DNA from 4 places in the Micromonospora pallida genome. Region 1 is predicted to be linked to each of the others. Evidence: riboswitches for the same ligand, from Rfam matches in the RefSeq annotation. Region 1 holds a riboswitch; each other region holds the start of a gene.
The links. A riboswitch is a leader RNA that binds a small molecule or an ion and turns the genes downstream of it on or off. The one in region 1 is predicted to bind cyclic di-AMP.
Positions count from the first base shown of each region.

Region 2: linked by a shared signal. The riboswitch ahead of GA0074692_RS24695 (C40 family peptidase) and the one ahead of GA0074692_RS15945 (C39 family peptidase) in region 1 are both predicted to bind cyclic di-AMP.
Region 3: linked by a shared signal. The riboswitch ahead of GA0074692_RS00615 (coiled-coil domain-containing protein) and the one ahead of GA0074692_RS15945 (C39 family peptidase) in region 1 are both predicted to bind cyclic di-AMP.
Region 4: linked by a shared signal. The riboswitch ahead of GA0074692_RS22530 (coiled-coil domain-containing protein) and the one ahead of GA0074692_RS15945 (C39 family peptidase) in region 1 are both predicted to bind cyclic di-AMP.

Region 1 covers NZ_FMHW01000002.1:3,945,502-3,953,018, forward strand. Annotated here, with positions in the region: gene GA0074692_RS15925 (ABC transporter permease) at 1-126, shown strand, start outside; gene GA0074692_RS15930 (ABC transporter ATP-binding protein) at 119-937, shown strand; gene GA0074692_RS15935 (bifunctional cytidylyltransferase/SDR family oxidoreductase) at 1,068-2,549, shown strand; gene GA0074692_RS15940 (CDP-glycerol glycerophosphotransferase family protein) at 2,595-4,316, shown strand; gene GA0074692_RS15945 (C39 family peptidase) at 4,395-5,246, opposite strand; cyclic di-AMP (ydaO/yuaA leader) riboswitch at 5,491-5,631, opposite strand; gene GA0074692_RS15950 (hypothetical protein) at 5,903-6,730, opposite strand; gene GA0074692_RS15955 (acyltransferase family protein) at 6,846-7,517, opposite strand, start outside.
Region 2 covers NZ_FMHW01000002.1:5,877,467-5,884,983, forward strand. Annotated here, with positions in the region: gene GA0074692_RS24655 (cell wall-binding repeat-containing protein) at 1-179, shown strand, start outside; gene GA0074692_RS24660 (hypothetical protein) at 265-618, opposite strand; gene GA0074692_RS24665 (glycosyltransferase family 2 protein) at 792-1,568, shown strand; gene GA0074692_RS24670 (hypothetical protein) at 1,558-2,001, opposite strand; tRNA gene GA0074692_RS24675 (tRNA-Gly) at 2,419-2,492, opposite strand; gene GA0074692_RS24680 (zinc metalloprotease) at 2,748-3,728, shown strand; gene GA0074692_RS24685 (pyridoxamine 5'-phosphate oxidase family protein) at 3,792-4,352, opposite strand; gene dcd (dCTP deaminase) at 4,443-5,021, shown strand; gene GA0074692_RS24695 (C40 family peptidase) at 5,143-6,054, opposite strand; cyclic di-AMP (ydaO/yuaA leader) riboswitch at 6,197-6,328, opposite strand; gene GA0074692_RS24700 (C40 family peptidase) at 6,639-7,517, opposite strand, start outside.
Region 3 covers NZ_FMHW01000002.1:93,939-101,455, forward strand. Annotated here, with positions in the region: gene GA0074692_RS00610 (STAS domain-containing protein) at 46-417, shown strand; gene GA0074692_RS00615 (coiled-coil domain-containing protein) at 629-1,687, opposite strand; cyclic di-AMP (ydaO/yuaA leader) riboswitch at 1,701-1,832, opposite strand; gene GA0074692_RS00620 (cation diffusion facilitator family transporter) at 1,986-2,900, opposite strand; gene GA0074692_RS00625 (HelD family protein) at 3,092-5,209, opposite strand; gene GA0074692_RS00630 (alpha/beta fold hydrolase) at 5,526-6,458, opposite strand; gene GA0074692_RS00635 (hypothetical protein) at 6,808-7,137, opposite strand.
Region 4 covers NZ_FMHW01000002.1:5,434,046-5,441,562, reverse strand. Annotated here, with positions in the region: gene GA0074692_RS22555 (pyridoxamine 5'-phosphate oxidase family protein) at 518-937, opposite strand; gene GA0074692_RS22550 (hypothetical protein) at 1,208-1,993, opposite strand; gene GA0074692_RS22545 (hypothetical protein) at 2,145-2,519, opposite strand; gene GA0074692_RS22540 (helix-turn-helix transcriptional regulator) at 2,776-3,129, opposite strand; gene GA0074692_RS22535 (carbonic anhydrase) at 3,297-3,980, shown strand; gene GA0074692_RS22530 (coiled-coil domain-containing protein) at 4,068-5,078, opposite strand; cyclic di-AMP (ydaO/yuaA leader) riboswitch at 5,082-5,212, opposite strand; gene GA0074692_RS22525 (YibE/F family protein) at 5,378-6,694, opposite strand; gene GA0074692_RS22520 (hypothetical protein) at 6,794-7,027, opposite strand; gene GA0074692_RS22515 (hypothetical protein) at 7,030-7,517, opposite strand, start outside.

The DNA.
Region 1 (7,517 bases):
GAGGGCTCGCCGCTGACCTCGTCCGCGCCCCGGTTGTGGCTGCTGGCGACGGCCTGGTCGATCCTGGTGGGCGTCTCTGGATATGTCTACTTCTGGCGCGGCGAACAGGAGTACGGTCGTGGCTGAGTTCAACACCATCCCCGCGAACGCCACCACCACTACGGTGGGCGAGCGGATCCCCACCGTGATCGTGGACAACGTGCACCTCATCTACCGGGTGTACGGCGCCAGCGCCGGCGGAGCCGGCTCCGCGGTGGCCGCCCTGAAGCGGATCGTCACCCGACAGCCGCAGCGCCCCACCCTGCGGGAGGTGCACGCGGTCAAGGGCGTCAGCTTCGTCGCGTACCGGGGCGAGGCGATCGGCCTGATCGGCAGCAACGGCTCCGGCAAGTCGACCCTGTTGCGGGCCATCGCCGGACTGATGCCGGTGAACCGGGGCGCGATCTACACCCAGGGCCAGCCCTCGCTACTCGGCGTGAACGCCGCCCTGCTCGGCGACCTCTCCGGCGAGCGGAACGTGGCTCTCGGCTGCCTGGCCATGGGCATGACGCCGGAGCAGGTCAAGAAGGCCACGCCGGACATCCTCACCTTTTCCGGCATCAACGAACGGGGCGACTTCGGCTCGCTGCCGATGCGTACCTACTCCTCCGGCATGCAGGCCCGGCTGCGGTTCTCCATCTCCGCGGCGAAGAAGCACGACGTGCTGCTGATCGACGAGGCGCTGGCCACCGGCGACAGCCGGTTCCGGCGGCGCAGCGAGCGGCGGATCCGGCAGTTGCGGGCCAACGCGGGTACCGTCTTCCTGGTCAGCCACTCGATCGGTTCGATCCGGGACACCTGCGAGCGGTCCGTCTGGCTGGAGTCCGGCGAGATCCGGATGGACGGCCCCACCGACGAGGTCACCCGGGCCTACGAGGACTTCATGTCCAGCCGCTGAACAAACCGCCGGCGGGCGCCCCGGCCGACCACCGCGCGGTCGGCCGGGCGTCCGCTGACCGGTGTGCGGCACCGCACGCCCCGGAGCCAGCCGTATCCAGTACCAGCCGTGGATCAGTGAGGATCGCCAGATGGCCCAGGACCCGACCGCACCCGACAACCCGACGCCGTGGCGGCCCGCCCGGACAGTCGCGGTGGTGCTGGCCGGCGGGACCGGTTCCCGGGTCGGGCTCGGTATCCCGAAGCAGCTCGTCAAGATCGCCGGTAAGCCGATCATCGAACACACCATCGCGGTCTTCGAGGCGGCTCCCGAGATCGACGACATCGTCGTCCTGATGGCCCCCGGGTACGTCGACGACGCCCGGCGGATCGTCGAGGCGGCCGGCTTCCGCAAGGTCCGCCAGGTGCTCGCCGGTGGCGAGACGCGCAGCGACACCACCCGGCTCGCTCTGGACGTGATCGGATCCGACGACTGCAACGTCCTCTTCCACGACGCGGTACGCCCCCTGCTCAGCGGGCGAATCGTCCGGGAGTGCGTGAACGCGCTCTGGACGCACTCGGCGGTGGACGTGGCGATCCCCTCGGCGGACACCATCATCGAGGTGGGCGACGACGAGTGCATCACCGGTATCCCGGTGCGTTCCCGGCTGCGCCGCGGGCAGACCCCGCAGGCGTTCCGCTCCGGCACCATCCGGGAGGCGTACCGGCGGGCGGCCGACGACCCGCACTTCGCCGCCACCGACGACTGCGGCGTGGTGCTGCGCTACCTGCCCGAGGTGCCGATCAAGGTGATCGACGGCTCGGACGAGAACATCAAGGTCACCCACCCGGTGGACGTGCACCTGGTGGACAAGCTCTTCCAGCTCGCCGCCGCGCGGGCCCCCGGCCCGGTGGACGAGCACCGGTACACCGAGGAACTGACCGGCCGGACGATGGTGGTCTTCGGCGGCAGCTACGGTATCGGCCACGAGCTGGCCGAACTGGCCCGCCGCTACGGCGCGCAGGTCTTCGCGGTCAGCCGCTCCAGCACCGGCACGCACGTCGAGCGGGACGCCGACGTACAGGACGCCCTGCGCACCGCGTTCGAGGCCACCGGCCGGATCGACCACGTGGTGGTGACCGCCGGCATCCTGGAGAAGGGCGCGCTGGCCGAGATGGACGAGGCGACCATGGACCGCCTCCTCCAGGTCAACTTCGTCGGGCCGGTGACCGTCGCCCGGCACGCGCTGCCGTACCTGCGGCAGACGCGCGGGCAGTTGCTGCTCTACACGTCCAGCTCGTACACCCGGGGCCGGGCCCGGTACGCGCTCTACTCGGCGACCAAGGCGGCGCTGGTCAACCTCACCCAGGCCCTCGCCGACGAGTGGGCCGAGTTCGGCGTCCGGGTCAACTGCGTCAACCCGGAGCGCACCGCCACCCCGATGCGTACCCGGGCGTTCGGCGCGGAGCCGGAACACACCCTGCTCGCCGCCGCCACGGTGGCCCGGTCCTCGCTGGACGTGCTCCTGTCCGACCTCACCGGCCAGGTGATCGACGTCCGCCGCCCGGCCGACGAGCCGACGGTGCCGACCCAGGCCGGCCCGTCTCCCTCCGCCGCACTCCCGACCCACTGAGCCGGCACCGAGACACCCGACCCGCAACAGGCAGGAGAGTCAGCCATGCGTGGCACCCTGGTCCGGAAACTGCTCGCCCGGGTCCTCACCGTGGGCTTGGCGGTCCTGGCCTTCCTCCTGGTCGCGCTCACCGGGGCGACCCTCCCCGGGCTGCTGCTGGCGGTCGCCGCCCTGGCCGCCGGGGTGTGGGAGCGCCGGGTCCGCCCCGGCGCGGACGTGGCGGCCGAGTCCGTCCTGGTCGCCGCCGCCATCCTCGTCGGGTACGCCCGTCGCCTCGACGCCGGCTTCGACCTCGCCCTGGCCGCCACCGCGCTGGTGCTGCTGGCGCTGGTGCTGCTGGACGGCCCGCTGCGCGAGGCGGGCGGGCTGGAGATCCGCACCGCCAACCTGCCGGTCCGGCACGGACTCACCACCACGCACGTCGGCACCGCGATCCCGGTGCTGCTCGGCGCGGTCACGGTCGGCGCGCTGCTCGCCCTGCCCACCTGGTACGCCCTGCTGGTCAGCCTGCTCGTCGGTGGCCTCGCCGGGGTGGTCGGGCTGAACCTGGCCCGGCGACGGTTCCGCCCGTCGACCTCGGCCAGCCCGGTGGCCCGCGCCCTGCGGCAGCACCAGCCGGAGTTCCTGCTCTACTTCTCCGCCCCGCCCGGCTCCGAGTACCAGGTCACCATGTGGCTGCCGTACCTGGAGCGGATCGGCCGGCCGTTCCTGGTGCTGCTGCGCGAGCCGGAGTTCCTGGCCCCGATCGCGGCGGCCACCCGCGCGCCGGTGGTGTACTGCCCGACGCTGAAGGCCATCGACGAGGCGCTCGTGCCCAGCCTGCGGGTGGCCTTCTACGTCAACCACGGCGCGAAGAACGCGCACTGCATCCGGTTCACCCAGCTCACCCACATCCAGATCCACCACGGCGACAGCGACAAGGCCCCGAGCGCCAACCCGGTCTCGGGGATCTTCGACAAGAACTTCGTGGCCGGGCAGGCGGCGATCGACCGGTACGCCCGCGCCGGAGTGCACATCCCGGCGGAGAAGTTCGTCGTCGTCGGCCGCCCGCAGGTGGAGGCGATCGAGGTACGCCGCCCGCCGGTGGCGCTGCCGGCCAACCCGACCGTGCTCTACACCCCCACCTGGACCGGGCACCACGCCGACGCCAACTACTGCTCGCTGCCGGTGGCCGAGGCGCTGGTCGGCCGGCTGCTGGCCCGGGGGGCGACGGTGATCCTGCGGGCGCACCCGTACACCGCGCAGAACCCGGAGTCGGCGCGGCAGCTCGCCCGGGTGGAGGAGCTGCTCGCGGCGGACCGTGCCCGCACCGGCCGGCCGCACGTCTGGGGCACCGACGCCAGCCGGGCGATGAGCCTGGTCGACTGCGTCAACCGCTCGGACGCGCTGGTCTCCGACGTCTCCGGAGTGATCTCCGACTACCTCTATTCCGGCAAGCCGTACACGGTGACCGACATGGGCGCGGACGGCGACGCGTTCACCGAGCGCTTTCCGCTGGCCCGCTCCGGCTACGTGCTGCGCCGCGACCTGGCCGACGTGGACACCGTGCTGGAGCGGCTGCTCGGCACCGACCCGCTGGCCGAGGCCCGCTGGGCGATGCGTACCCACTACCTGGGTGACTTCCCGGTCGAGTCGTACGCCGAGGGGTTCCTGTCGGCTGCCCGGGCGCACCTCGAGCCGGCCACCGTGCCGGCCGGCCGCCCGCCCCGGCCAGGCGGACCGGCCAGTCGGCGTGGAGCCCGTCGCCGGCTGACGTTGGGGTGGTAGCAGGGGTCCCCTGTTACCGCATTTTGCGGAACAGGGGACCCCTGCTACCTCACAGCGACGGGTACGCCCCGCGTGGGCTCAGGCGGAGTAGCCGCGGGTGGCGGCCCAGTTCGCCAGGTCGATGGTGGTCATCCAGTACGAGCTGGCGGCGGGGTTCGCCGGGTCGGAGATCTTGACGGTACGGCCGTTGTCCCGGTAGCCGACCACGGTCAGGTAGTGCCCGCCCGGGTACGAGTGCCACCCGCCGTCGACGTCGGTGGCGGAGCCGGCGATGTTGACCACGACGGCGTACCCGCTGCCGACGGCCCGGACCACGTCGGCCTGGAGCCGGTCCATCTGGGCCGGGGTGGCCGAGCCGCCGGAGATCATGCGGGTCCGGTAGAAGTCCTTGCCGACGAGGGCGTTGAGGACGCGGGTGGTGTCCTCGGCGGAGTTGGTGCCGGCCTCGGTGGTGTTCAGCCGCTGGGCGAGGTCGTCCTGGGTGCGGACGATGTCCCGGGCGGTCAGGGCGATCCGGGTGGCCGCCGGGCCGCAGTAGTAGTAGGTGGTCTGCGCCTGGTACTGGATGTCCAGCACCTTCGACGCGGGCGGCTTCGGCGGGGTGGGTTTGGCCGTCACGTCCGGGTCCGCCGTGGCGGTGGCGGTGGGCGACGCGGACGGGGTGGCCGGCGCGGTGGTGGCGACGGCGGACGGGCTCGCCGGGGACGCGGCGGTGCGCTCGAGGTCACGGGAGGCGGCGGCCGACCGGTTCGCCTCGGCCGCGGCGGCCACCGTGTCGCCCTGGCGTACCGGTGTGTCGGGGTTGGTGAGCAGGGCGCCGGCAGTGGACGCCGCCACCAGCACCGCCGCTGCGGCGGCGACCTGGTACGACCGGCGGGCCCGGAACGGGTTGAACGGTCGGTTGACCGGGTACTTCACGGATTCCTCCACGGAAGACAGGGGTGGAGAGCGGCGCACCTGGTCGGCACAGGCCGGGCCGTGGTCGGCATCGGCCAGGCCGCGCGATCGGCACTGGTCAGGCCGCGCGAGACCCGAGGGTCACGGGTCGCGGCGGGTGCCCGCTCGGACGGTGTCTGGGAACAGAGACCGCAGTCAGTGCCGGCGGCGCGGACGGACGGCCGGCGGCACCACGGCACCGTGGAGGAACCGGGAGAGGGGGGCGTGCAGCACGAACTACTCCTTCCGATGCCGCCTACCGGGTTAGCTGACGGATTCGGGCGGGAAGATCGCCCTACCGCAGGGACTCGCCCCTGCGGATTCACCCCGGACGTACCTGGGTCCCCGGCTCGTGAGCACGATTAGGCGGGCCGGCGCGGTGTCGCCCTCTGCGACCTAGGACCGCACCAGACGGGCCGACACTACTGACACCGCAATCCGCTGCCAACCCTCGTGGGCAGGGGAAACGACTCACCACACCCGGAAGCGCGACGTGTTCGTGCGCTGACGTCACTCAATGGGACGAGCAGTTTTCCGGGTACCGGTGGGCAACAACGGGACGCCTTGACACAATCGGGCCGCCCCACTCGGCGCAGACCGGCACAACCGGCCTCGAACACGCCAGGCCGCAACCCGTGGTCGGGGTCACGTCACGATCCGGTCACGCTCCGCGCGACGGCGTACGGAATCGGCGTCACCGTGGGACGGACCGCACCGGACGCCGGCCGGGGCGCGTCGACGGTGGGACGGACCGTACCGGACGCGGGGCGGGCCGCGTCGACGGCCGCCCGGCTGCCCGCCCACACCTGTTCCGCGGCGAGGTACGCCTCCTCGGTCAGGCACCGCGCCGCCGTCGCGGCGACCTCGGCCCGCTGCCAGGCGGCCCGCTCGCGGTCGACCGCCGTCCGGTAGTCCGCCCGCCGCAGGTCACGCAGCACCCGGTGCAGGACCGCCTCCTGGTCGACCTGGTGCAGGCGCGGATCCCACCCCTTGCGGCCGGCGAACACGTCGCCGAGGTGCCCCACCGACAGCTCACCCCGCCAGTACGCGGCCATCGCGGCCCGGTGCAGGTACCGCTCGCGGGCGGCGTACTCGGTGGGGGTGCGCGACACGTGGGGAACGGGCAGGACGGTGACCCCGGCGAGCCGACGGGCGGCGGTCTCCGCCTCGTCGTACGCCTGCCAGGCCTCGTCCACCCGGTCCTGGGCGGTCAACCAGTCCGCCCGACAGCAGTGGGCGGTGTGCGCGGCACCGGCGGCGGCGACGGCCACCTCCTCCGCGTACCGGCGCAGATCCACCGGGTCCGGGTCAGCGGCCCCCTCGTCCGGGACGGCGGACGGGGACGGCGTCGCGGCCGGCTCCCGCTCCGGGCGGGCCACCAGGACGGTGAGCACGGTCAACGCGAGCACGAGCAGGGCGGACCAGATGGCGGCCGCCCGGGGCACGTCGACCAGGAACTCGTAGAGAACGACGTCCATCGTCGGCACCTAACGGAACACGGGGTGGGCGGGGGCCGGGGTGAACACCTGGAACGCCCAGCGCACCGACCACCACAGCGGGCAGTCGAGCGCGGCGCGAGGCACGGGGAGCAGATTACCCGGATCGTCGGGTACCCGCGTCGATGTCGGCGGTGTCGGATTCCCGTGCCTGGTCATCGACCGCGACGGCGTGTTGCCGGTCCGACTCGACGGCGTGTCGCCGGTCGGACTCGGCGGCGTCGCGGGCCCGCTGCCGGGGCGGCCCGGCCGCCGCCAGGCCCCCTTCCGGCCCGGCCACCGCAGGGGCTTCTCCCGGCCCGGCCACCGCAGGGCCCCCTTCCGGCCCCGACGGTCGCCCGGGTGCGGTGCGTCGCTTCCGGGACGGGGCGAGCAGGCGCATCATCGGGGTCTCCACCCACCGGTACAGCAGCCAGGCCAACAACAGATTCAGCAGCAGGAAGCCGACCACCACCAGCGGGCCCGTCCAGCCGGTGAAGCCCACGCCGCGATCGCCGGTGAGCCGAAGGATGGTGACCATGACGAAGACGTGTACCAGGTAGAAGGCGAAGGAGACCTCACCGAGCCAGACCAGCGGTCGGGAGCGCCACGGCGAGGGCAGGCCCCGCACGTCGGCCCGCGCCGCCGCGGTGATGACCAGGATGTACGCGGCCGAGAGCAGCGCCGCCCAGAGCTCCGCGCGGATCCACTCGGCGGCCACCGCCCAGGTCACCACGAAGATCAGGCTGGCCAGGGGCAGTCCCGGCCCACGCCAGTGGCCGCGGCGCAT
Region 2 (7,517 bases), 1.9 Mb from region 1:
TCATCAGCGGCCCCACCAACTTCACCGCGCAGTTCAACGTCACCGACGTCTACCGCGGCACCGCCGCCACGACGGCGGCGTCCAGCAAGCGGGCGACCGCGGGCGCGGTCGACGGTCCGCGTACCCGGGCCGAGCTGGAGGCGGCCGTCAAGGCGGCCAAGGAGCGGCTGAAGAAGTAACGCCACGCCACATCAGCCACAGGGGCCCTGCCAACCGGCGGGGCCCCTGTGCTGTTGGCGAAGCGCGCGGTAAGTCTTGGCTCTGCTAATGGAACTCGTGGACGACTTCGATCAGTCCCACGATGTGCTCGTTGAACTCGTCCAACTCCTCGGCCGGGACCCACAGTTCGAGAATGGTCTGCCCGCCGACCTGCTGCACGGGATAGCGGCTCACGAACTCGGAGTCGACGCGGAAGCGGGTGACGTAGCCGGCACCGGATGCCGGTACGTTCCAGTCCCGGGCGATCATGACCGCGTAATCCTCGTTGAGGACCGGGTAGAAGATCGGCTGGTCCGGCAGCCGCGGGGGCCAGCGACGCCACCCCGACTCGCGTACGAGAGCCAACTCTTCCGGCCCGGTCGGACGCCACAGCACCGTCGTGCCGTCACCGCTGCTCATGTCGACCTCATCGCTCGGAATTCTGGTAAGGGCCGAACGTACCGACGGCTCACCCAACGACACCATCGCATTCGGCAGCCACCCGTGGGTGTACAGCGTGACGCTGATGGTTGGCCTGTCGGACAGGTGCGGACGGAGTCACGATCACTTCGGTGCCGGAGCACACTGAAGCGGTGGAACGTGGGATGCAGCTCGTCTCGGTCATCACCCCGGTCCACGCACCCAGCATCGAGTATCTGCCGGTCGCGTACGAATCCCTGGCCGGGCAGGAGATGCCCGACGGCTGGGACTGGCAGTGGCTGGTCCAAGAGGACGGCCAGACCGGCGCGCTCGTCGACGTCCTGCCCGATGACCCGAGGATCAGCCTCGGCTCAGGTCGCCCCGGCGGGCCGGGTGTCGCCCGCACCTCCGCTCTTGCCCGTGTCACCGGTGAACTCGTCAAAGTCCTCGACGCCGACGACCAGTTGACCCCAGGTGCCCTCGCGCGGGACATCGCCGCGTTCACCGCACACCCGCACATCGGCTGGGCCACGTCCCGCGTCCTGGACCTGATGCCGGACGGGTCCACCCTCGGATGGGACAAGGACCCCGACGGCGGGATCATCGGCCGCGGTGATGTCCTCGCCTTCTGGCGGGCGAACGACTACCGCGCGCAGGTCCACCCCGCGACCCTCTGCCTCCGACGCGACCTGCTCTTCGCCCTCGGCGGCTGGATGGCGCTACCGGCATCCGAAGACACCGGCCTACTCCTGGCCGCGAACGCGGTCAGCGACGGCTACTTGACCCGCGAACACGGACTGCTCTACCGCAAATGGCCTGGTCAGGTCACCAGTCAGGCCGTACACCGCGAACCCGTCGGGTACCACGGACGCATGAAAATCATCGAAGCCAGGGCGTTGGCTCTGGCCTCGATGCTTCCCGACGGACTCCCGGCCACCACTACGGCGTAGCCTCGTGCCCCGGCAACCCGTGGGTACGCCGACGTTCCTTCATCTCCGCCTCGTAGATGTGCCGGCGACCACCGGCCAGCTTCTCCCGCGCGTCCCGCTCGATCTCCTGGAACGCCGCGTAGTAGCCGTCATCGAACTCCTCCACGATTTGGAACGTCCACCGGCCTGGGAGGACGTTCCGCCCCAACAACTCGTGCTCCACCCGGTCGGCGACCTCGTCGTGTCCCGCATCCCGCAGAAGCTTCACCACCCGATCAAGGGTCAGATCCGCCCCGCCCACCAGCTGGTGAGCCGAGTAGAGGTGACCCCGCACCCGGTGAATCGTCTCCAGCGCCTTGCTCAGCTCACCCAGGGCCTCAACAGTGGTGTCATCGAGACCGGCCGGACGAGAATGCTCCTCGTCCACCGCGCCCACCTGCTTTTTGTCCGACATGGTGCACTTATACCCCGTGCCGCGCTGGATACCGCGATCGCGCTTCGCTCTCGACGTGCGCTTGGCGCCGTCGTCGCGCTCATGAGCCGGCTGCCGTGACCTTGGCTCGTCTCTGCCGTCGGCCTGGCTGCCGTTATGGCCTTGGCCTCCAGCGTCGAGGCGGTAGGGATCGGCTGGAGGATTCTGGCGGTGCTGTTGGCGTACGCAGCGGCCGCGGTGGCCACCGCCGTGATGGGCCGGTCTGCACGGAGAACTGCGGGCACCTGACGTGCTCGGGCGGGCCGGCGCGGCTACGAGCGGGCTACTCAGCCCCGACTACGACCCAAACAAGCCGCCCCTCGGCGTCGATCGGATCACGGGCACCGGATACATCGAAGGCCCTGGTGGGGACTTGCGTCCTGACCAGGGCCTTCGTGGTGGAGCGGGTGACGGGAATCGAACCCGCACTGTCAGCTTGGGAAGCTGATGTTCTGCCATTGAACTACACCCGCAGGCGGCACCACTGTACCTGAGTGGCTCGCCGTCCGCACCAAGGTACCCCGCCTTCCGCCCGGCGCCGGGTCGCCGTACCGTACGCGCGGGTCGGAAGCCGACGGTGGACGCAGAGCCGGCCTGACGTACCAAAACGTTACCGCCCGGCAACACATGGCCATTCTCAAATGTGTCGATCGGATGTAACGTCTGCCACACGTTGTCAGGCACGGGGTGACACATCATCTGTCACACCGGCAGAAAGAGGTGGATACATGGGACTTCGTCCCAATCTGCTGACCCGGCGTGTCGCCGGTGTTGCAACCACGACCCTCGCCCTGCTGCTCAGCACGGCGGCGGTCGGCGTCGCGCCGGCGGCGGCTCACGCCGACCACGCGGACGAGGCCTGTGTCGAGCCGGCTGACACCCACTCCCACTCCAAGATCAAGCTGGGCGGCGTCGCCAAGCACGAGCCGAACGAGCTGACCGCCAAGCAGATCCGTGAGCGCGAGGCGGACCTCGCCGCCGTGCTGGCCGCCCGGGGCAAGCAGGCCAACCTGAACCAGGGGATGGTGGCCAACGCCTCGATCACGATTCCGGTCGTGGTGCACGTGATCCAGCGGGACAGCACCCGCGCCGGGGGCAACATCCCGGACTCGATGATCAACTCGCAGATCAGCGTGCTGAACCAGTCCTTCAGCGGCTCGACCGGTGGCGCGGCCACCGCGTTCGCCTTCCAGCTGCAGAAGATCAACCGGGTCACCAACGCTGCCTGGTACCCGATCGAGCAGGGCTCCTCGGCGGAGCGGTCGATGAAGACCTCGCTCCGTGAGGGCGGCAAGGGCACCCTGAACATCTACCTCGGCGAGCTGACCGACGACCTGCTCGGCTGGGCGACCTTCCCGACCCGCCGGCTCAGCACCATGGACGGCGTCGTCGTGCTGAGCGAGTCGCTGCCGGGCGGCCTGGCCACCAACTACAACCTGGGTGACACCGGCACCCACGAGGTCGGCCACTGGCTGAACCTCTACCACACCTTCCAGGGTGGCTGCTCCGGCTCCGGCGACAGCGTCTCGGACACTCCGGCGGAGGCGACGCCGGCGTTCAATTGCCCGACCGGCCGGGACAGCTGCACCGCCCCCGGCGCGGACCCGATCACCAACTTCATGGACTACACGTGGGACTCGTGTATGTACCAGTTCACCCCTGGGCAGGCCAGCCGCATGCTGACCGCGTGGAACGCCTACCGCGTCTGACGCCCACCGAACACCGACCGAGGCCGGCTCCGTCCCACGGAGCCGGCCTCGGCGTTTCCCGAATCAGGCGGCGGCCCGGTGCGCGGCATGACGACGCCGCCCCGCCCGCCGCTCCGGTACGCCCGGGTGCCCGGCCGCCGAGGGATCGCTCGCCCGTGGATCCAGCCAGACCTGCACCGCCGGTCGGCCGTGCCCGACGCCGAGGTCGCCCATGCCGCCCCGCTGGTGCCGGGCGAGCATGGCCACGTCGACGGTGAACTCGAACAACCGCCAGTCGGCCCGGGACTCGGCCCGGAAGCTCTCCGCCAGCCGGGCCACCCGGGCCTGGTCGGTGACCGGGCGGGCGTGCCCGGCCACGTACGCCTCGTCGTCGCTCTCCTCAGGCGGGAAGGAGTGCAGGGCGTAGCGCCCGTCGCGTTCCAGGTCGCGCCGCTTGGGCGAGTCGACGACGAAGCAGAAGAGACCCTCGTCGGTGATCACCGGGGAGACCGGGTGGACCCGGGGACCACCGTCGGCCCGGACCGTGGCCAGGTAGCCGAAGCCCGGGCCGTACTGCTGCATGAGAAGGCGGATCGCGTCGGCGAGTCGGGGCTCGTCGGCGGCGAACTCGGACCAGGAAGCCATGCCGACATCCTATCGAACAAGCGTACGAAAGAGCATCCCGACGCGCTGGTCACCCGCCGGTGATTCCGCACCGCTCGCTATGGTGGTGCGATGCTGCTCTCCGATCGGGACCTCGTCAGCGAGATCAAGACTGGCACGCTGGCGCTGGAGCCGTTCGACGCGAGCCTGGTCCAGCCCTCCAGCATCGACGTACGCCTGGACCGGCTCTTCCGGGTCTTCAACAACCACCTCTACACCCACATCGACCCGGCGCAACAGCAGGACGATCTCACCTCGTTGGTGGAGGTGCCCGAGGGGGAGCCCTTCGTGCTGCACCCCGGCGAGTTCGTGCTCGCCTCCACGCTCGAGGTGATCTCGCTGGGCGACCAGCTCGCGGGCCGACTGGAGGGCAAGTCGAGCCTGGGCCGGCTCGGCCTGCTCACCCACTCCACCGCCGGTTTCATCGACCCGGGCTTCTCCGGCCACGTGACGCTGGAACTCTCCAACGTGGCCAACCTGCCGATCACGCTCTGGCCCGGCATGAAGATCGGCCAGCTCTGCATCTTCCGGCTCTCTTCGCCGGCCGAGCATCCGTACGGCTCCGCTGTCTACGGTTCCCGTTACCAGGGGCAGCGCGGGCCCACCCCGAGCCGGGCCTGGCGGAACTGGCGCACCTGGCCCACCCGCTGACCCGGCCCATCCTCTCCGGTAACACTCGCCCTGCCGTGGTGGTGTGCGCTCGGCTTCGCCGGGTGCCTGCAGGGGTCCCCTGCTACGCATAAAGCGGTAACAGGGGACCCCTGCTACCAGCTCAGCCGGGGCGACCGTAGCTGTGCACCGGGCCGTCGTCGGCGCGTTTCATCCGTACCGGGACGCCGGCCCGAGAGGCGTGCACCACCCAGCCGTCGCCGACGTACATGCCGACGTGGTGCAGATCGGAGTAGTAGAAGACGAGGTCACCGGGGCGTAGCTCGCTCCGGCCGACCTGGGCGGTCACCCGTCGCTGCTGGGCGGCGTTGTGCGGCAGGGCGACCCCGGCCCGCGCCCAGGCGGCAAGCATGAGCCCGGAGCAGTCGTACGCGTTGGGCCCTTCGGCTCCCCAGACGTAGGGCTTGCCGATCTGCGCGCAGGCGAAGCTGACCGCCCGGCCGGCGGCGCCGCCGGGGTAGGCGGCCGGGCAGGGGGCGGGCCGCAGGCTGGTGCCGCCACCGGTGCCGTACGCCTTCAGGCGTGCTTTCTGGAGCCGGGCGATGGTGGCGTCGATCTGCTGTCGCTTCGCGTCCAACTGGCGGTCGACCTGGCCGAGTTGGACGATCAGCCGGTCCAGCGGGTCCTTGCGGGCAGTGAGCTGGTTTCGCAGCTCGACCACGTGCCGGATGTCGGCCTGCTGCCGACGGGCGAACTGGTCGAGGAGTTCGAGCTGCTGGACGACGGCGGCCGGCGACGGGTTGGCCAGCATGGCGTTGAGGGCGGAGGCGTTCTCCCCCTTGTACGCCCGTACCGCGATTCCGTCGACCTTGGTCATGGCTCGGTCGATCTCGCGTCGTAGCGGCTCGATGCGGGCGGCCAACGCTGCTGCCTGTCCCCGCTTGTCGGCGAGCGCCTGTCGGGTGGCGTTGTGCTGTTCGATGACCGGTTCGAGGGCGTTCCACTCCCGGTCGATCTGGCGTTCGATCTCGGCGACCGAGGGTTCGGCGTGGGCCACGCCGGCCCCGCTCGTCACGATGACGGCGGCTCCGACGAGGACGGTGACGACGGTGGTGAAGCGGGACCAACATGGACGCGGCGCAGCCGTCGTCCGGGCAGCCGGGGCCGGCCGGACGGACGGTGGCCGCGGGGCATGGTGTGCCACCGGGCTCCTTGCTCCTTCTTCCTGGGACCGCCTACCGGGTTAGCTGACGGGTTCGGGCGGGAAGGGAGCGCCCTACCTTGGGTACGGATTCACCCCGATGGTGCTGGTGGTTCCCCGGCTCGCTCTGTTGTGGCGATGTTCCTGTTGTGGCGACGCGCCGTCGTGGTTTCTGTCGTGGCGACGTGTCGTCGGGCGACTCGGCGGTGTCGAGCCGTTTCCGCCTCGGAATGGCGGACCTGTCACCGACTCGGCAAGTGCCGAGGCTAGAGACGAGCGTCACCGGTCCGCAACACGGTTCGCCGCAGTGCCACCTGCCGATTTCCGACAGTAACCACAGTGAGGCTCGGTCGTTCACCGGCGTCTACGGAGCTACCGGCAGCAGCATCGCGACCGGCGACATTGGCCCAGCACGAAGGAGCCCCGGCCGTCGGCCGGGGCTCCTTCGTCAGGTGTGGTCAGTAGGGGCGGCGGAAGCCCGCGACCGGCATGTGGCTGATGCTGGCCACCTGCACCGGCTTACCGGCACGGGGGGCGTGCACCATGATGCCGTTGCCCAGGTAGAGGCCGACGTGGTGCAGGTCGCTGAAGAAGAAGACCAGGTCGCCGGGACGTGCCTCGGAGCGGCTGATCGCCTTGGTCTCGCGCCACTGCGCGCCGGTGAAGTGGGTCAGGTGGATACCCGCGGCCTTGTAGGCGTACTGGGTGAGCCCGGAGCAGTCGAACGAGTTCGGCCCGGTGGCGCCCCAGACGTACGGGTCACCGACCTGGGCGCAGGCCGTCCTGATCGCGGTGTTGGCGGCGCTGCTGATCACGCCCTTGATCAGCGGACAGCCGGGAGCGCTGACCGCCGTCTTCGGCATGGACGCCCGCAGCCGCTTGATCTCGGTGTCGATCTTCGTCTTCTTCGCCGCCAGGTCCTTCTCCTGCTTGACCTGGCTGGTGATGATGGTGTCCAGCTTCTGCTTCTCGGTCTCGTACTTGGTCCGGATCGCCACCACGCCCTGGAGTTCCCTGCGCTGGTGGGCGGCGAGCCGGTCGAGCATGCCCATCTGCTCGCCCAGGGTGCCCGGCTTGGCGCTGACCAGCAGCGCGCCGATCTCCTGGGACGGGCCGGTCATGTAGTGCCGGGCGGCCAGGGCACCGATCCGGTTCATGGCCATGTCGCTCTGCAGCGCGAGCGGCTCGATCTTCTTCTGCAGCTCGGTCGACTTCTTCTGGTTGACCTTGAGCTGGCTACGGACCTCGTTGTACTTCTCGATCGTGGGCTCCAACTGCTCCCACTGCTTGTCGATCTGCGCCTCGATCTCCTCGGGAGTGGGCGCAGCGTACGCGGG
Region 3 (7,517 bases), 3.9 Mb from region 1:
GCGTACTGATGAGGCGCCCGGAGACGGGCGAGTGGAGGTGCTCGCGTGAGCCTGTCGATTGTGAAGTCGGTCCTGCCCGGTGGCGTCATGGAGATAGCCCCCCGTGGTGAGATCGACGTCGACACCGCGTACGAGGTACGCGAAGCCGTTGTCGAGGTGCTCGCCAAGGGGCGCCCGACACGGATCGAGCTCAACATGAGGTTGGTTACCTTCATCGACTCGGTGGGCATCAGCGCGATGGTTGCCGGGTTCCAGACCGCCGAGGTCAGCGGGATCAAGCTGGTCGTCACCGAGCCCAGCCGGTTCGTGCACCGGCAGCTCTGGGTGACCGGCCTGCTCGGCCTCTTCGGTGCGCCCGAGCCGTACTACGCCGGTACGGCCGGCACGCCCGAACCCGAGGTGCTGCCCGGCGGCTGACCCGGCCCGCCGGCCACCCCGCCCGCCGCCAGCGGGCTCCGAACCCTGCTTCCGGCCCCGCCTCTGGCGGCTGAGCAACGCTGCTCGCCGTCAACGGGCTCCGAACCCCCGCGTCCCGCTCTGCCCGGCGGCTGATCCGGCCCCCGGCCAGGGCGTCGAACAGCAAGCGGCCCGCCACCCCCGGATGGGGTGGCGGGCCGCGTCGGGTTGCTCAGTAGACCGACAGGTGGACGTGGTTGGTGTGATCGCTGGACGGGTCGCCGCCCGCCCCGCTGTACGACTTCCACCCGCTGCTCGGCAGCCAGATCTGGCGGTACCAGATCACGTAGAGCACGCCGAGGCGGTCGGCGTTGTTGATGAAGTACGCCGCCAGGTTGTTGCCGTAGGTCCGGTCACCGCCGGTGGCGTCGCCGCCGAAGCCGTTCTTCTGGGCGGCGAAGTCGCAGGCCCGGCCCTTGGGATGCTCGCCCGAACCGCCGGGGCGGTAGCAGGAGACATACCGGGTGAAGCCGGCCGCCTTGGCCTGGTTGAGCGCGTGCAGCGTACGCGGGGTGATGCAGCCGTCGGCGGGCGTCGGGTCGTTGACGCTGCACGACTCGGGCGGCCAGGAACCGTCGGCGTTGCGCGGTGCCGGCTTCGCCGTGGCGGACCGGGTCGTACCGCCGCTACTCCCGCCCGAACTGGAGCTGGAGTTGGCGACGGAGAGCGCCCGCTCGGCCTGCTGCTTGCGCTTCTCCATCACCGCGACCTGCTTGCGCTGCTCGGTGATCTCCCGGGTCAGCGCGGTCTTGGTCTGGTTGGCCTGCTCCCGGGTGGTCAGCAGGCCGCGTAGTTCGCGGTCCTCGTTGGCGGCGACCGCGTCCAGCGCGGCGGCCCGGTCCATGAAGTTCTGCGGCGAGTCGCTGGTCAGCAGCGCCGAGGCCGGTCCGAGTCGACCGCTCCGGTACGCGAGGCCGGCGATCACGCCGACCTTCTGGTCCCGGACGGCCAGTTCCTTCTCGATGGTGGTGAGCTGTTCGTTGATCTTCTTCTGCCGGGCGGTCGACTTCGCGAGCGCGTCCTTGGCGTCGAGCCACCCCTTGCTGGCCGCCTCCAGTTGGGCGCGCAGTGCCGGGGTGCCGCCCTCGGGATCGTCACCGGGGGCCCGGGCGGTCAGCGGCGGGGCCGCCGTGGCGGGAACCACGGTGATCGGCGCGCCCGCGACGCCGAGGGCGAGTGTCGCGGCGATCAGTGCCGCCATCCGGGCGGCGGTACGTCGTACGGGTGCCACTACTGGCATGCACATGTCCTTCCGTCATCCGCCGACCGGGTTAGCTGACGGGTTCGGGACGGAAGATCCCTACCGCTGACGCGGATGCACCCCAAGAACATGGTTCCCCGGCTCGCCGTCACGGGCGATTAGGCGGCGGCCACCGCAGGCGCCGGAGGGCGCCGCCCGGCGGTGACCGGGTCCGAGACTACCGAAGCCGGTGCCGCACGGGCAGCGGCGACCACACCGCTCCCACGAGATGACACCAACAAACCTGACATAGCCGGACAATATACTCCGAGATTTAAGTTTGTCCTAATTACCACTCCACTCGACCGCAGACGCCGGGCGATTCGTCGGGCTCGACCTGGAGGGTGGCGTGGTCGATGTGGAAGTCCTCGTGCAGCGCCGTACGCGCGGCGGCCAGCACCATGCCGACCTCGGCCGCCGGGTCCGTGGTCAGGTGCGCCGAGGCGACCTCCATCCCCGAGGTGAGCGTCCAGACGTGCAGGTCGTGCACCTCGACCACGCCCGGTACGGCGCTGAGTCGGTCGCGCACCGCGTCCACCTGGAGATGTTCCGGGGCGGCCTGGACCAGGATCCGCAGCGCGGCCCGGCCCAGCCGCCAGGTGCGGGGCAGGATGAAGACCCCGATCGCCACCGCGACCAGCGGGTCGGCCCACCACCAGTCGGTCAGCGCGATGACCGCCGCCGCCGTGATTACGCCGACCGACCCGAGCAGGTCGGCCACCACCTCCAGGTACGCCCCGCGCAGGTTGATGCTCTCCTGCGCGCCCTGGCGCAGCAGCGCGAAGGCGACCAGGTTCGCCAGCAGGCCGAGCACCGCCACCAGCAGCATCGGGCCGGTGGTCACCTCCGGCGGGTCGCCGAACCGGCGGACCGCCTCGACGAGCACGTAGACCGCGACCCCGGAGAGGAGGACCGCGTTGGCCAGCGCGGCGAGCACCTCCAGCCGGTAGAGGCCGAAGGTGCGCTGCGGATCCCGGCCGGCCCGCCGGGCGGCGGTGATCGCGGCCAGGGCCATGCCGATGCCGAGCACGTCGGTGAACATGTGGCCGGCGTCCGAGAGCAGGGCGAGCGACCCGGTGCTCAGCGCGGTCGCCGCCTCGACCACCATCAGGGTGGCGAGCAGGCCGAACGCGCCCCAGAGCCGGCCGGTGTGTCGTCCCGCAGCGTGTGCGAGCCCGCCGTGGTGGTCATGACCTGCGCCCACGCTCCCACCCTCCGTTCCCCGTGCGCTCCCGACCCAATGTATGTTCACATCGCAATATGTGCAAGTAACTGCCGGCAAGGCGCCCGTAACGGATGCGGCTGGAGGTAGCAGGGGTCCCTTGTTACTCATCAATGAGTAACAAGGGACCCCTGCTACCAGCTGAACGCCTTGGGAGGCAGGGGCAGCGCAGGTCAGTCGAGCGGGTCGAGGGTGGTGAGGCGTTGGGTGGCCCGGGAGAGGGCTACGTAGAGGGTCCGTACGCCGGAACCCGGGTCGGCGCGGATCTCACCCGGCGCGACCAGCGCCACCCCGTCGTACTCCATGCCCTTGGCCTGGAGGCTGGTCACCACCTGAAGGCGCGGCGAGTCGAGGTGGGCCAGCCAGCAGGCGACCTCGTCCCGGCGGGGCACCGGAGTGATCACACCCACCGTCCCCGCCACCTCGGCCAGCAGCGCGTCGACCGCCTCGACGGTGCGGGCCGCCAGCTCCGTCGCCGGCACCCGCAGCTCCACCGGGTGCACGCCGGTGGAGCGGACGGCGGTCGGCAGCGGCAGATCCGGGTGGACCGTACGGATCTCGGCCGCCGCGACCGCGAAGATCTCCGCCGAGTTGCGGTAGTTGGTGGTCAGCGTGAACTCGTGCCGCTTGCGCCGGCCGAGCGCCTGCTCCCGGGCCCGGGTCAGCTCCACCGGATCACCGGTCCACGCGGTCTGCGCCGGGTCGCCGACCACCGTCCAGGAGGCTAACCGGCCCCGCCGGCCCAGCATCCGCCACTGCATCGGCGACACGTCCTGCGCCTCGTCGACCACCACGTGCGCGTAGTCGCGGTAGTCGGCCGGGCGCTCCCGGGCCGCCGCCCGCTCGGCGCGCTGCCGGTCCGCGAAGGTGCTCAGCTCGCGTACCCCACCGGCGAGCTGGAACGGGTCGCGTCGGCGGCGGGCCGGCTTCATCGGCTGGCCGAGCAGCGCGTCCAGCTCGTCCAGGAGCGCGATGTCGGCGATGGTCAGCCCATCGCGGTCCAGCGTCCGCCAGGCCGCCGTCAGCACGCGGATCTCCGCGCCGGAGAGGATCCCCTGGGCGTACGCGCGCAGCCGCTCCGGCCGGGCCAGCCAGCCGAGCACGTGGCGCGGGTGCAGGCGCGGCCACCACGCCTTGAGGAACTCGCGGAATTCCGTCCGGTCGACCAGCTCGTCATCGAACAGCCGCTGCTCGGGCAGGCCGGGTACGCCCAGCTTGCGGGCCTGTGCCCAGAGCGCGGCGAAGATTCCGTCGAAGCCGGCCCGGCGCGCCTCGTTGCGGCGGGCGCCCCGGGGCAGCGCCCGGGTGCGGATCGTGTCCAGTTCGGCACGGCTCAATCGGAGCAACTGCCCCCGGTAGAGCAGACGCAGCTCCTCCGGGCCGTCCGGCACCGCGTCCCGGGCGGCCCGTTCCAGTACCCGCCGCATCCGCAGCGAACCCTTGACCGCCGCCACGTCCGGCGGGTCGGTGCGGGTGGCGGACATGCCGGGAAAGAGCGAGCCGAGCGAGTGCAGGGTGGCCGTCTCCTCACCGAGGGACGGCAGCACCGAGGCGATGTACTCGACGAAGACCGTCGACGGGCCGACGACCAGGATCCCGCCCCCGGCGTACCGGCTGCGGTCGGAGTAGAGCAGGTACGCGGCCCGGTGCAGGGCGACCGCCGTCTTGCCGGTGCCCGGACCGCCGGAGACGATCGTCACGCCCGAGCCGGGGGAGCGGATCGCCTCGTCCTGCTCCCGCTGGATGGTGGCGACGATGTCCCGCATCCCCCGTCCGGTGGCCCGGGACAGGGTGGCCAGCAGTGCGCCGTCACCGACCACCGGCATCTCCGGCGGGGCTGCCGCCGGATCGAGCAGGTCGTCCTCGATTCGGGTGACCCGCTCGGCCGAGGACTGGATGGTGCGGCGGCGGACCACGCCCAGCGGCTGCGCCGGGGTGGCCTGGTAGAAAGCCGCCGCGGCCGGGGCCCGCCAGTCCACCACCAGGGTTTCGGCGTTCTCGCCGCGTACGCCGAGTCGACCCACGTGCAGCACCGACCGGTCCCGCAGGTCGAGCCGGCCGAAGACCAGCCCTTCGTGCTCGGCGTCGAGCAGGTGCCGGCGCTGGGCGGCGTGGAAGACCATCGCGTCCCGCTCGACCAGCGCCCCGAAGTTGCCCACCTTGGCCAGCCGGTAGCCCTCGCGTTCGGCTCGGGCGGCCGACTGCCGCAACTCGGCCAGCCGGGCGTACACCCGGTCGAGATGCCGCTGCTCGGCGGCCATCTCCTGCTCGAGGGTGGTCTGGTCGGTCACGCACGAACTCCTGTGCTGTCGGTGGCGGACGGCGCGCGGACCCGCGCCGACCTGACCCGGCCGAGGGTACGGGCAGCGGCTCGACCGGCAGGCAGGCGATCCCGATCGCGGGTGATTGCTCCCGTTATGCCGCCTACCTGATGCGACCGGATCCACCGGAGCGACCGCCGCCGGGCCGGACTACAGCTCCGGAACGGCCGCCTGCGGGTCCGATCACGCCTCCGGGGTGGCCGCCGTCCGGAGCTTGGTCACGCTTCCGGGACGGCCGCCGTTCGGATCCGGGTCACGGCTCCGGGGTGGCCGCCGCCGGGTCAGGTCACGCCTCCGGGGCGGCCGCCGCCTTGGGGGCCGGCGCGGCCAGCGCCTGCCGGAGTACGGCGACGATGGCCGCGTCGACCTCGTCCGGGCGCTCCATCATCAGCATGTGGCCGGCACCGGGGCAGACGGTCAGCTCGGTGGTCGGCAGAACCCCGGCGATCGACTCCGCGCACGGTGGCGGGGTCAGCCGGTCCCGGTCGCCGACCAGCGCCGCCGCCGGCACGTCCCCGAGCTCGGCGAGCGTGTCCAGGCGGTGCTGTGCGCCGATCGAGGCCCGGAACCCGCCGATCGAGCGGAGCGAGGCGCGGGCCACCGCCGAGGTGACCAGCCGGATGTCGGTCGGGTCGCACCGGTCGCCGAAGAGCAGCCAGCGCAGGGACGGCCGCAGGGCGCGCAGCAGGGCGCGCGGTGGTCGCCACGAGCCGCACCGGGCCAGTACCCCGGCCCCGGTGGTCTCGGCCAGTCGGATCAGCCGGGCGACCCGGGGCGGGAGCCCGTACCCGGTGTGGGTGTGTCCCTCGGCGGTGGTGGCCACGAAGACCAGCCCGGCGGTACGGGCGGCGAAGTGCTCCGGGTGACGGTGCGCGTACTCCATGATGGTCATGCCCCCCAGGGAGTGCCCGACCAGCACCACCGGCCCGGTCGGCGCGACCTCGTCCAGCACGGTCGCCAGGTCGTCGCCGAGCTGCGCCAGGGTCGCCGTCCGCAGCGCCATGCAGCTCGACCGGCCGTGCCCCCGGGCGTCGTAGGTGAGCAGGCGTACCCGGTCGCCGAGCTGCCGGCCGAGCCCGGCGAGCTGCCGGTGCCAGCTTCGTCCGTCCAGCGTCCAGCCGTGCAGCAGGACCGCCGTGACCTCGGCGTCGACCGGTCCGGTCGTCTCCCCGTGCAGCCGTACGCCGTCCGGGAGCCGCACCTCGAACTCCTCCGGCATCGCCACCTCCCCAGGCCGGCCCCCCCCGCGCGGGGGGTACCCGGCGGTAACCACCGGCTACCCGCCATGGCACCACGCGAACCACCGGACGGGAAAGAATCGCCGTTCCTGGTTTGCGTCCCGTGAGAAATCTACCGATGCGAATGTCGTTCGCGGCCGGGCGGCCGGCCGGAAGGTGCCTGCTTCGGGTGGTTGCAGGGGTCCCCTCCTCATCAAAAAACGGTAGGAAGGGCCCCCTGCAACCACCTGAACGCCGGTCGGGAGCAGGCAGGACCGGCCTGCCCGGGTACGGACAGAGCCGCCCGCCGGAATCCGGCGGGCGGCTCTGGGGTGTCGCGGGGTGGGGTGCTCAGCCCTCGAAGACGCCGGCCTCGACCAGGCGCTTCTCGGTCGCGTCCCAGCCGTCGCCCGGGTGGGTGGCGTTGAGGCTGTTGATCTCCGCCCGGATCTTGGCGGCGTGACCGGCGGCGGCCAGCACCCGGATCTCCTCGACGAACGCCTCGGAGTCGGTGCGCAGGTGCGCGGTCTTGCCGTTGGTCAGGTTCCGCACGTAGGCGTGCTTGCCGCCGTTGAGCGGGATGAGGTACTTGAACTCGCCCAGCACGCTGAGGGCGCCACCCTGGCCAGCCTGGCCGGCCCGGACTGACGCGCGCGCGGTCTTAGAGGTGTTGCTCGCCACGGAGGTACTCCTTGCAAGACGTACGGGAGGACGGAACGTCCGGGGGCGGTGCGGACGGCCCCGGGGAGGAGACGAGTCCGCGGTCACCTGCGGCGACGGGGCCGCGAGGTGCTGCCCGGCGGCACGGGCCGCCGAGACGGAGGTGATGCGCGGCGGCACAAGCCGCCAAGCGAACTGTACACGACCGCCCCTTCGGCTCGGCCGGCGTCGGCACACGACCGCTGGTCGGGGCCGGATCGGGCGACCGTCGTCGCCGGTGGGGCTGTCGTGGAGCGGCGTCGTTGCCGTCGCCGAGAGCAACGACGCGCGTGCGTCGCGCTATTCCGGTGGCGAATTTTCCGATTCCCTGGCGCACCATCCGCCACAGGAGTCATCATGTG
Region 4 (7,517 bases), 1.5 Mb from region 1:
AACGCTCCCGACGACCCCGATCACCCTTGTCCCGATCGCTCTTGTTCTGGTCGCCCTTATCCCGGTTTTCTCGGCGCTGGTCGCCCTTGCCCTGGTTGTCCTGGTTGTGATCGTCCCGGCTTCCGTTGCCCTGGTCGCCCTGGCCGTGGTCGCCCTGGTCGGCGCGAGGTGCGGTGACCGGGAACCGCTCGGTCGACGGGGGCGCGGCCTGGGCGGCCACGGCAGGCCCAGCGACGGCACCGCCGGCCAGCACCAGCCCGGTGACCGACAGCATGCTCTTGCGCAGCATCCAGTTCATGTCGAAGCTCCTTCGGGGGTCGTGACGTCCGCGCCGGGGGTTCGGGGAGGGCCGACGTCAGCACCGAGTCAGGTGCTCGGCTGTCCAGGAAGTTGCCCCTGCCGGGGCGTACCGGGATGTCAACCACCCACCCCCGCCGGTCATTCCGCCCTGCCCCGACCGGCGGCGACGCTCATGAGTCGGGAACGTCCTCCCCCACGCCTGTCGGCGGGGCGGCGGTCAGAGGGTGCCGAGGAGGCGGGTGACGGTGATCTCGATGACCACGCGGGCGGGGTTGGGTCGGGGTGCGCGGTACCGCTCGGCGTAGCGACGTTCCGCCTCGGCCACCGCCGGGGCGTCGGCCCGGATCACGGCCCGGCCCTCGATGGTGAGCCAGCGCCGGCCGTCGACCTGGCTCACCGCCACCGGAGCCCCCTCCGGCCCGGCGGCGGCGACATGGTGGGCCTTGTGCGAGGTTCCCGAGGTGATCACCCGGGCCAGGCCGGCCTCCGCGTCGAAGGTCACCCCCACCGGTACGACGTGCGGAGTGCCGTCCGGGCGCAGCGTGGTGAGGGTCGCGAGGTGCCGTTCCCGGCAGAACGCGGCGACCCGTTCGTCGTACGGGTCAAGCCGGTGTCCACCCCCCGTCCGCTGCCCCACCGTCCGCCCCCCCCGTCCCTGTTCCTGTCCCCGTCCCTGTTCCCGTCCCCCCGCCTCCCCGATCATGACACGCCCCTCCCGCCCCGCCCCGAAACCACCCGCCCGTCCCGCCCCGCCCGCCTCGTCCCGCCCCTCCGCCCCGTCGATCATGGAGTTGTGGCGCCTGACCGGTGACGATTGCGAAGTTTGCGCGGCGCCACAACTCCATGATCGACGGAGGGGTGGGTGGGGCGGGGCTGGAGTGGGGGTGGGAGGGGAAGGGGGAGGGGGCTAGGCGACGGCGGTGCGGCTTTGGGCGAAGTCGGTGCGGGGTGGGCGGTTTGCGGCGGGCGTGGGGTGGTCGGTGCCGGGGAGGGGGAGCAGGTTCGGGGTCTCGGGCTCCCGGCCGGCGGCAGCGAACGCCTCGTCCCGGAGACTGCGGGCGGACGCGGCGGCCAACTCCGCGTCGTGCCACGCCGAGCGCTCCCGCTCGGCGGCGGCCCGGTGCTGGGCGAGCAGGTGATCGCGGACGGCCCGCCGCAGCACCAGCTCCTGTTCGACCGGGTGCCGCCGGGGATCCCATCCGTTGCGGTGCGCGAGGGCGTCACCGAGCTGCTGCTCCGACAGCTCCTGGCGCTCGTACGCGGCCCGGGCGGCCCGGTGCAGGTAACGCTCCCGGTCGGCGTACTCGGCCGGGGTCTGCGGGGTACGCGGCAGGGGCAGGGCGGTGGCGGCGGCGAGTCGGCGCAGGTCCACCTCGATGTCCTGGCACGCCTGCCAGGCCGCCTCGACCGCCTCCTGGGCGGTGAGCCACTCGGCCCGGCGACGCTCGGCGGTCACCCCGGCACGCTCGGCGGCGACCGCCACCTCCTCGGCGTACCGGTGGAGTTCCTGTCGCTCCGGGGTCACCTCCGACTCGGCCGGCAGTGCCGCCTGTCGGATGCGGCGACCGACGCGGAACAGGTCCGGGCGGACGATCAGGGTGGCCACGGCGGCCACGATGACGCCGAGCAGGGCCAGCCAGATGACAGCGGCCCGGGGGACGTCGAGCAGGACGGAGGAAAGGACGGTCTGCATCACCAGCACCTCGTGACGGGACGGAGGGGACAGGGTTCGACGGGGTGCCCGGTCCGGACGGGCACGGGGCGCGCGAGCGCGGTGGGAGCCCCTAGGGCGTCGGCCGGTCGGGAAGTCCGGAGCGTCCGGGCCGGTCGCCGGGGGCGGTCGGTCAGGCCCGGGGCGGGGCGCGCCGGCCCGGGAAGCCCTGTCCGGGGTCGGCGGCCGGGGGCCGGAGCGGGGTGACCGTGGGGATGGTGCGCGGGTCGCTGGCCGGGAGGGCCGATGCTCGTCCGTGGCCGTCCTGCTCGTCGACCGGCCGGGACGCCACCTGCGTCACGATCGGGCGGGTGGCCGGCTGCGGGAGGACGGTGGCGGAAGCCGGCCTGAGTTGGTACGCGCTCGGGGGCGTCGCCTCGGCCGAGGCGACGGTGGGCCCGTTGAAGGTCAGCGTCAGGACCAGGGCGGCCATCGCCAGACGGGTCAGGCTACGCAGGGCGCGCAGCATCGTCGGCCGGAGCGGGCGGACGATGGCGGGCGGCTGCACGTATCCAACCTAACGCCCGGTCCGTGCCCTCGCCCGTCGAAAAGCGTGGTGTGACCCGGTCCACCGGCTGTCCCCGGAGGTATCGCCGCTGGTCGCCCCGCGTTTCGCGGGATCGGTACCCCGACGCCTTTTCGCTCCGGCAAGGGCTGCGATCGGCTGGACGGTGCAGAGTGCGAATGGAGGTCGCGCCCTCAGCCTCGGGTCCGCAGGCGGCCAGCACGGCACTGTGGACGGTGGAGAGTGGCCGGAACGGGCGTCAGGTGGTGAGCGGGGGAGCGGCGGCTGGCGGCGTGTCGTGCTGCTCGGTGAAGAGCGCGAGCAGGGCGCCCACGTGCTGGTACGCCTCGGCGGGGTGCCGGAAGCGTCCGGCTGGGTTCACCGTGTACTCGTTGCGTCGACCGACCCGGGTGCGCTGGAGGTAGCCGCCTGCCTCCAGGTCGGTCACGATCGCCTGCGCGGCCCGTTCGGTGACGCCCACCTCGTCGGCGACGTCACGCAGCCGGGCGGTGGGATTACGGGCGATGGCGAGCAGTACGTGTGCGTGGTTTGTGAGGAACATCCAGTTTCGTTGGCTCCCGTTCTCACGCTGTGGTGTCGCCATGACCGTCATGTTATGACCCTGCCTTCGCATTCACCCTCGCCACCCTCCGGCGTCAACACCTGAAACGCATATCACGTATCCCTTGACGGGGTTTGCGCTGCGTGTGAACGTGGTGGCGAGCCGTGGTCACCCTCGTCACGCCGAGCGGACCCGGCCCGGAGAAGGGGTGAGGAGTCATGACCGTTCCCGGGGCACAGCAGCCTCCGACGAGTCCCGTGCAGGCGCTGGCCGAGCTACAGGCGGGCAACCGGCGCTTCGTCACCGGCAGCCCGTTGCATCCCAACCAGGACGCCGGTCACCGGGCGGCGGTCGCCGACGGGCAGCATCCCTTCGCGGTCGTCCTCGGCTGCTCCGACTCCCGCCTGGCCGCCGAGATCATCTTCGACCGGGGCCTCGGTGACCTCTTCGTCGTCCGGACCGCCGGGCACGTCGTCGGCGCCGAGGTGCTCGGCAGTGTCGAGTACGCGGTGACCGTCCTGGACACGCCCCTGGTGGTCGTCCTCGGTCACGACTCGTGCGGAGCGGTGCAGGCCGCCCGGGAGGCCGACGGCACCGGGACGACGCCCCCCGGTTACCTCGGCGCGGTGGTGGGCGCGGTGGTGCCCAGCGTCCGTCGGGCCGCCCGGGAGGGCACCACCGACGTCGACCGGATCGTCGACATCCACATCGAGCACACCGTCGAGGTGCTGCTGGAGCAGTCGGTGACGCTGAACCGGGCCGTGCAGGAGGGGCGGTGCGCCGTGGTCGGCATGTCGTACCGGCTGGCCGCCGGCGGGGTGCGGGTGGTCCACTCGGTGCCGGCCGGCGACGACTTCGCCCTGGCCGCCGGCGCGGCCCCGCTGGCGCCTGGTCGGTCCTGACCGGCGAGCTGGCGCCTGGCTGGCCCCGAACTGCGAACGGGCCCGCAACCGGTCGTCCGGTTTGCGGGCCCGTTGTCGTCGGCTCGGTCAGAGCATGGACACGTGTACGTGGTCCGTGTGGTTGGACGGGCCGCTGTACGACTTCCAGCCGGTCGCCGGGAACCAGATCTGCCTGTTCCAGATCACGTAGTAGATGCCGAGGCGGTCGGCGTTGCGGACCAGGAACGCGGTGAGGTTGTTGCCGTACATCCGCTCCGCCTTGGTGTCCCAACTGCTGAAGCCCGACTTCTGGAGCGACCAGTCGCAGGCCCGCCCCTTCGGGTGCTCGTACGGCCCGCCCAGCCGGTGGCACCCGACGAACATGTTGAAGCCGGCTCGCTTGACCTCTTTGTACATGTGCAGCGTGCGCGCGGTGATGCAGCCGCCGGTGGTCGGGTCGTCCTCGGTACAGCCCAGCGGACGCCAGTTGCCGTTGCTGTCCCGGCCGGGGCCGGGCCGGGCGATCGGGGAGGTGGCGTCCACCAGGCCGCCGGTCAGGCCGACGCCGCCGACCAGCGAGAGGGACTTCTCCGCCTCCCGCTTGCGCTTCTTGAGGATGTCCGCCTGCTTCTGCTGCTCCATGACCTCGGCGTCGAGCGCCTTCTTGGCCAGTTCCGCCTGCTTCTTGACGGCGGCGACCGCGGCGACCTTCTTGCCGTTGACCATGTTCATCTCGTCCAGCGCGCTGGCGCGCTCGACGAACGAGTCGGGGGTGTTGCTGTTGAGCAGCATGGAGGTCGCGCCGACCCGACCGGTCATGTACGACCGTACGGCGATCGTGGCCACCTGCGGGGTGAGCGCCTTCAGTTCGTTCTGCGCCCGCTCGACCTCCAGCGCGAGGGTGAGCTGCCGCTTCTTCGACGCGTCCAGTTTCGCCTGGGCCTGCGTGTAGCTGCGGTTCGTCTCCTCGATCACCTCGTTGAGGAGCTTCGGCTGCTCTCCGTCGTGCCCGGACGGGCTCGACGGCTCCGCCATCGCTGGCGCGGGGCCAGCGGCCACGGCGAAGGCGGCGAGTACGGCCACGACAGGTTTCAGCCAGCGGCGTGAAGGTGCCGTCACAGTTGTCCCTTCCATCGACCGCCGACCGGGTTAGCTGACGGGTTCAGGGCGGAAGTGGCCCCTACCGCTGACGCGGATGCACCCCATGAACCTGGTTCCCCGGTTCGCCGCAGGCGATTAGGCGGTGGCCCCGCTGGCGCCGGTGCGCGCCTTCGGCGGTAACCGGCAGCGAGGTTACCCGACAGTGGGCACCGGGTTCTACGCCCGGATACCGACCAAAAGCGTCATTTCCCCATTGCGTTCCGTCACTCCCGCCACATTTGTCAAGATCAGGCGATTGATGATAACGCTGTGCGATTTCACCATGTCGATTCCGTGTTTCCCGGTCGACCGGGTCCGTCGGGGATATTGTTCGGTCCGGTGGCGACCCGGGGGCCGCTGAGGGCGGCCAGCGCCTCGTCCCGTTCCCCGGCGGGCCGGCGCGGGCGAGGGGTCGTCGTACCGCCCCGCCCGGCGGTGGTGACCAGGGCGGCCAGGCCGGTGGTGATCGGCACGGCGGCGATCAGCCCGAGCGTCGCGACGATGCTGCGGACGATCTCCTGGGCCAGGAACTCGCTGGTCACGATCTCGGTGACGCCGCGGGTGTCGGCGGTCAGCAACAGCAGCAGGGGCAGCGACGCCCCCGCGTACGCGAGCACGATCGTGTTGACCGTCGAGGCGATGTGCGCCCGGCCGACCCGGGTGGCCGCCCGGTAGAGCTGGAGCCGGGTCAGGTCCGGATTGGCGTGGGCCAACTCGGTGACCGTGGCGGCCTGGGTGACCGTGACGTCGTCCAGCACGCCCAGCGAGCCGATGATGATGCCGGCCAGGAGCAGTCCGTGCAGGTCGACGTCGGCCTGGAACATCGAGAGCGTGGTGGCGTCCTCGGAGCCGTACCCGGTCAGATGGGTGAACGCGGTCGCCAGGCTGCCGAGAAGGCCGGTGAGCACCAGGCTGGCCAGGGTGCCGAGGACCGCGACGGAGGTCTGCGCGGTGACCCCGTGGGTGAGGTACAACACCACGAACATGATCAACGCGGCCCCGGTGATCGCCACTGGCAGCGGCGCCTGCCCGGCGCTGATTCCGGGCAGCACGAAGGTGAGCAGGATCGCGAAGCTGGCCGCCAGCCCACCGAGCGCGGCCAGCCCGCGCCACCGGCCGAACGCCACGATGGCGACGGCGAAGACCAGGGCCAGCCAGATCAGCGGCTTCCCCCGCTGGTGGGCGGCGATGCTGTAGCTGCTCACCGTCGGGTCGGCCGGATCGGTCAGTACGACCAGGACCACCTTGTCGTCGACTTCCACCGAGGGGGATCCGGCACCGGTCGGCAGGGGCGTCTCGACCCGCTGTCCGGCGTCGGGCCCGGTCTCGACCGCGATCGTGGCGATGCCGCACGGCCCCGCCGTCGTCCCCTCCGGGGTTTCCGGGGCGGGCGGGCAGGCCTCGGTCACCACCCGCTCGACCGTGCCGTGGTAGCGGGGAGCATCCTCGCCGCCGCCGACCTCCGGGGCGTCCCGGGGCCAGAGCACCAGCGCCGCGACCAGCGTTACCAGGAAGAGCGGGACCACGGTCGCGATCAGGACGCGCCGTACGCGCGGCGGCGCGGCGACGGCGGGACGGCTGTGGTCGTGACCCATGCTTCTCCCAACGGTCCTGGTGTGGCGGTTGCCCCGGCCGAACCATTCTGCCGGGTCCGAAGCCGCAGCTCGCGGCCTGCTCACCGATCCGGCCCGGGCTCACCGGCACCCGCCGTCGTGCGCGAGCGGCAGCTCACACCGCTGTCCGCCGCCCAGTCGCGCGTCACACCAGACCCGGGTACGCCTCGACTGGTCGTCCTCCGCGCTGACCGTGGCCTCCCCGAAGTCGAGGGCCGGCACGTGCCCGAGGGAGTCGCGCAGCGCGACCACGAGGACGACGGCGTCCACCCGGCGGGGCAGCGCCACCGGCAGGTGCAGCACCCAACGACCCATCGTCACCACCGCCTACGTCCCGGGTCCGCCGCGACGGCGGGGAACTGCGCCGTGAGGGCGGCAACCGTCTCCCGTAGGCCGGCGGCGGTCAGTTCGATCTGCCCGGCGGCCCGTGCCCATTCCCAGGTCGCCGCCTTCACGGCCGGGCCGTCCTCCCCGGCGGCCCGGAGCTGCTCCTCGGCCACCCTGATCCGGTGCGGGAACCGGTCGATCCGGTCCGCCGCCGCGCGGAGCCGGACGACGACCGCCCCCACCGTGGCGGCCAGATCGTCGACGGGCGCGTGCCGTCCCGGAGCCGTCCGCAGGCGCTGGACGCCCAGGCCGAGCAGCCGTTCCGCCTCGTCGGCCAGATCCAGCGCCTGATCGGCACCCCGCTGCGCCGCGCGCAGCGCCGGATGCGCCGCACCACCGCCGACCCGTTCCAGCAGGACGACGGCCGCGCCGACCGCGACGTACGCCTCCCGCAACTCGTCGGCCACCCCGGCCACCG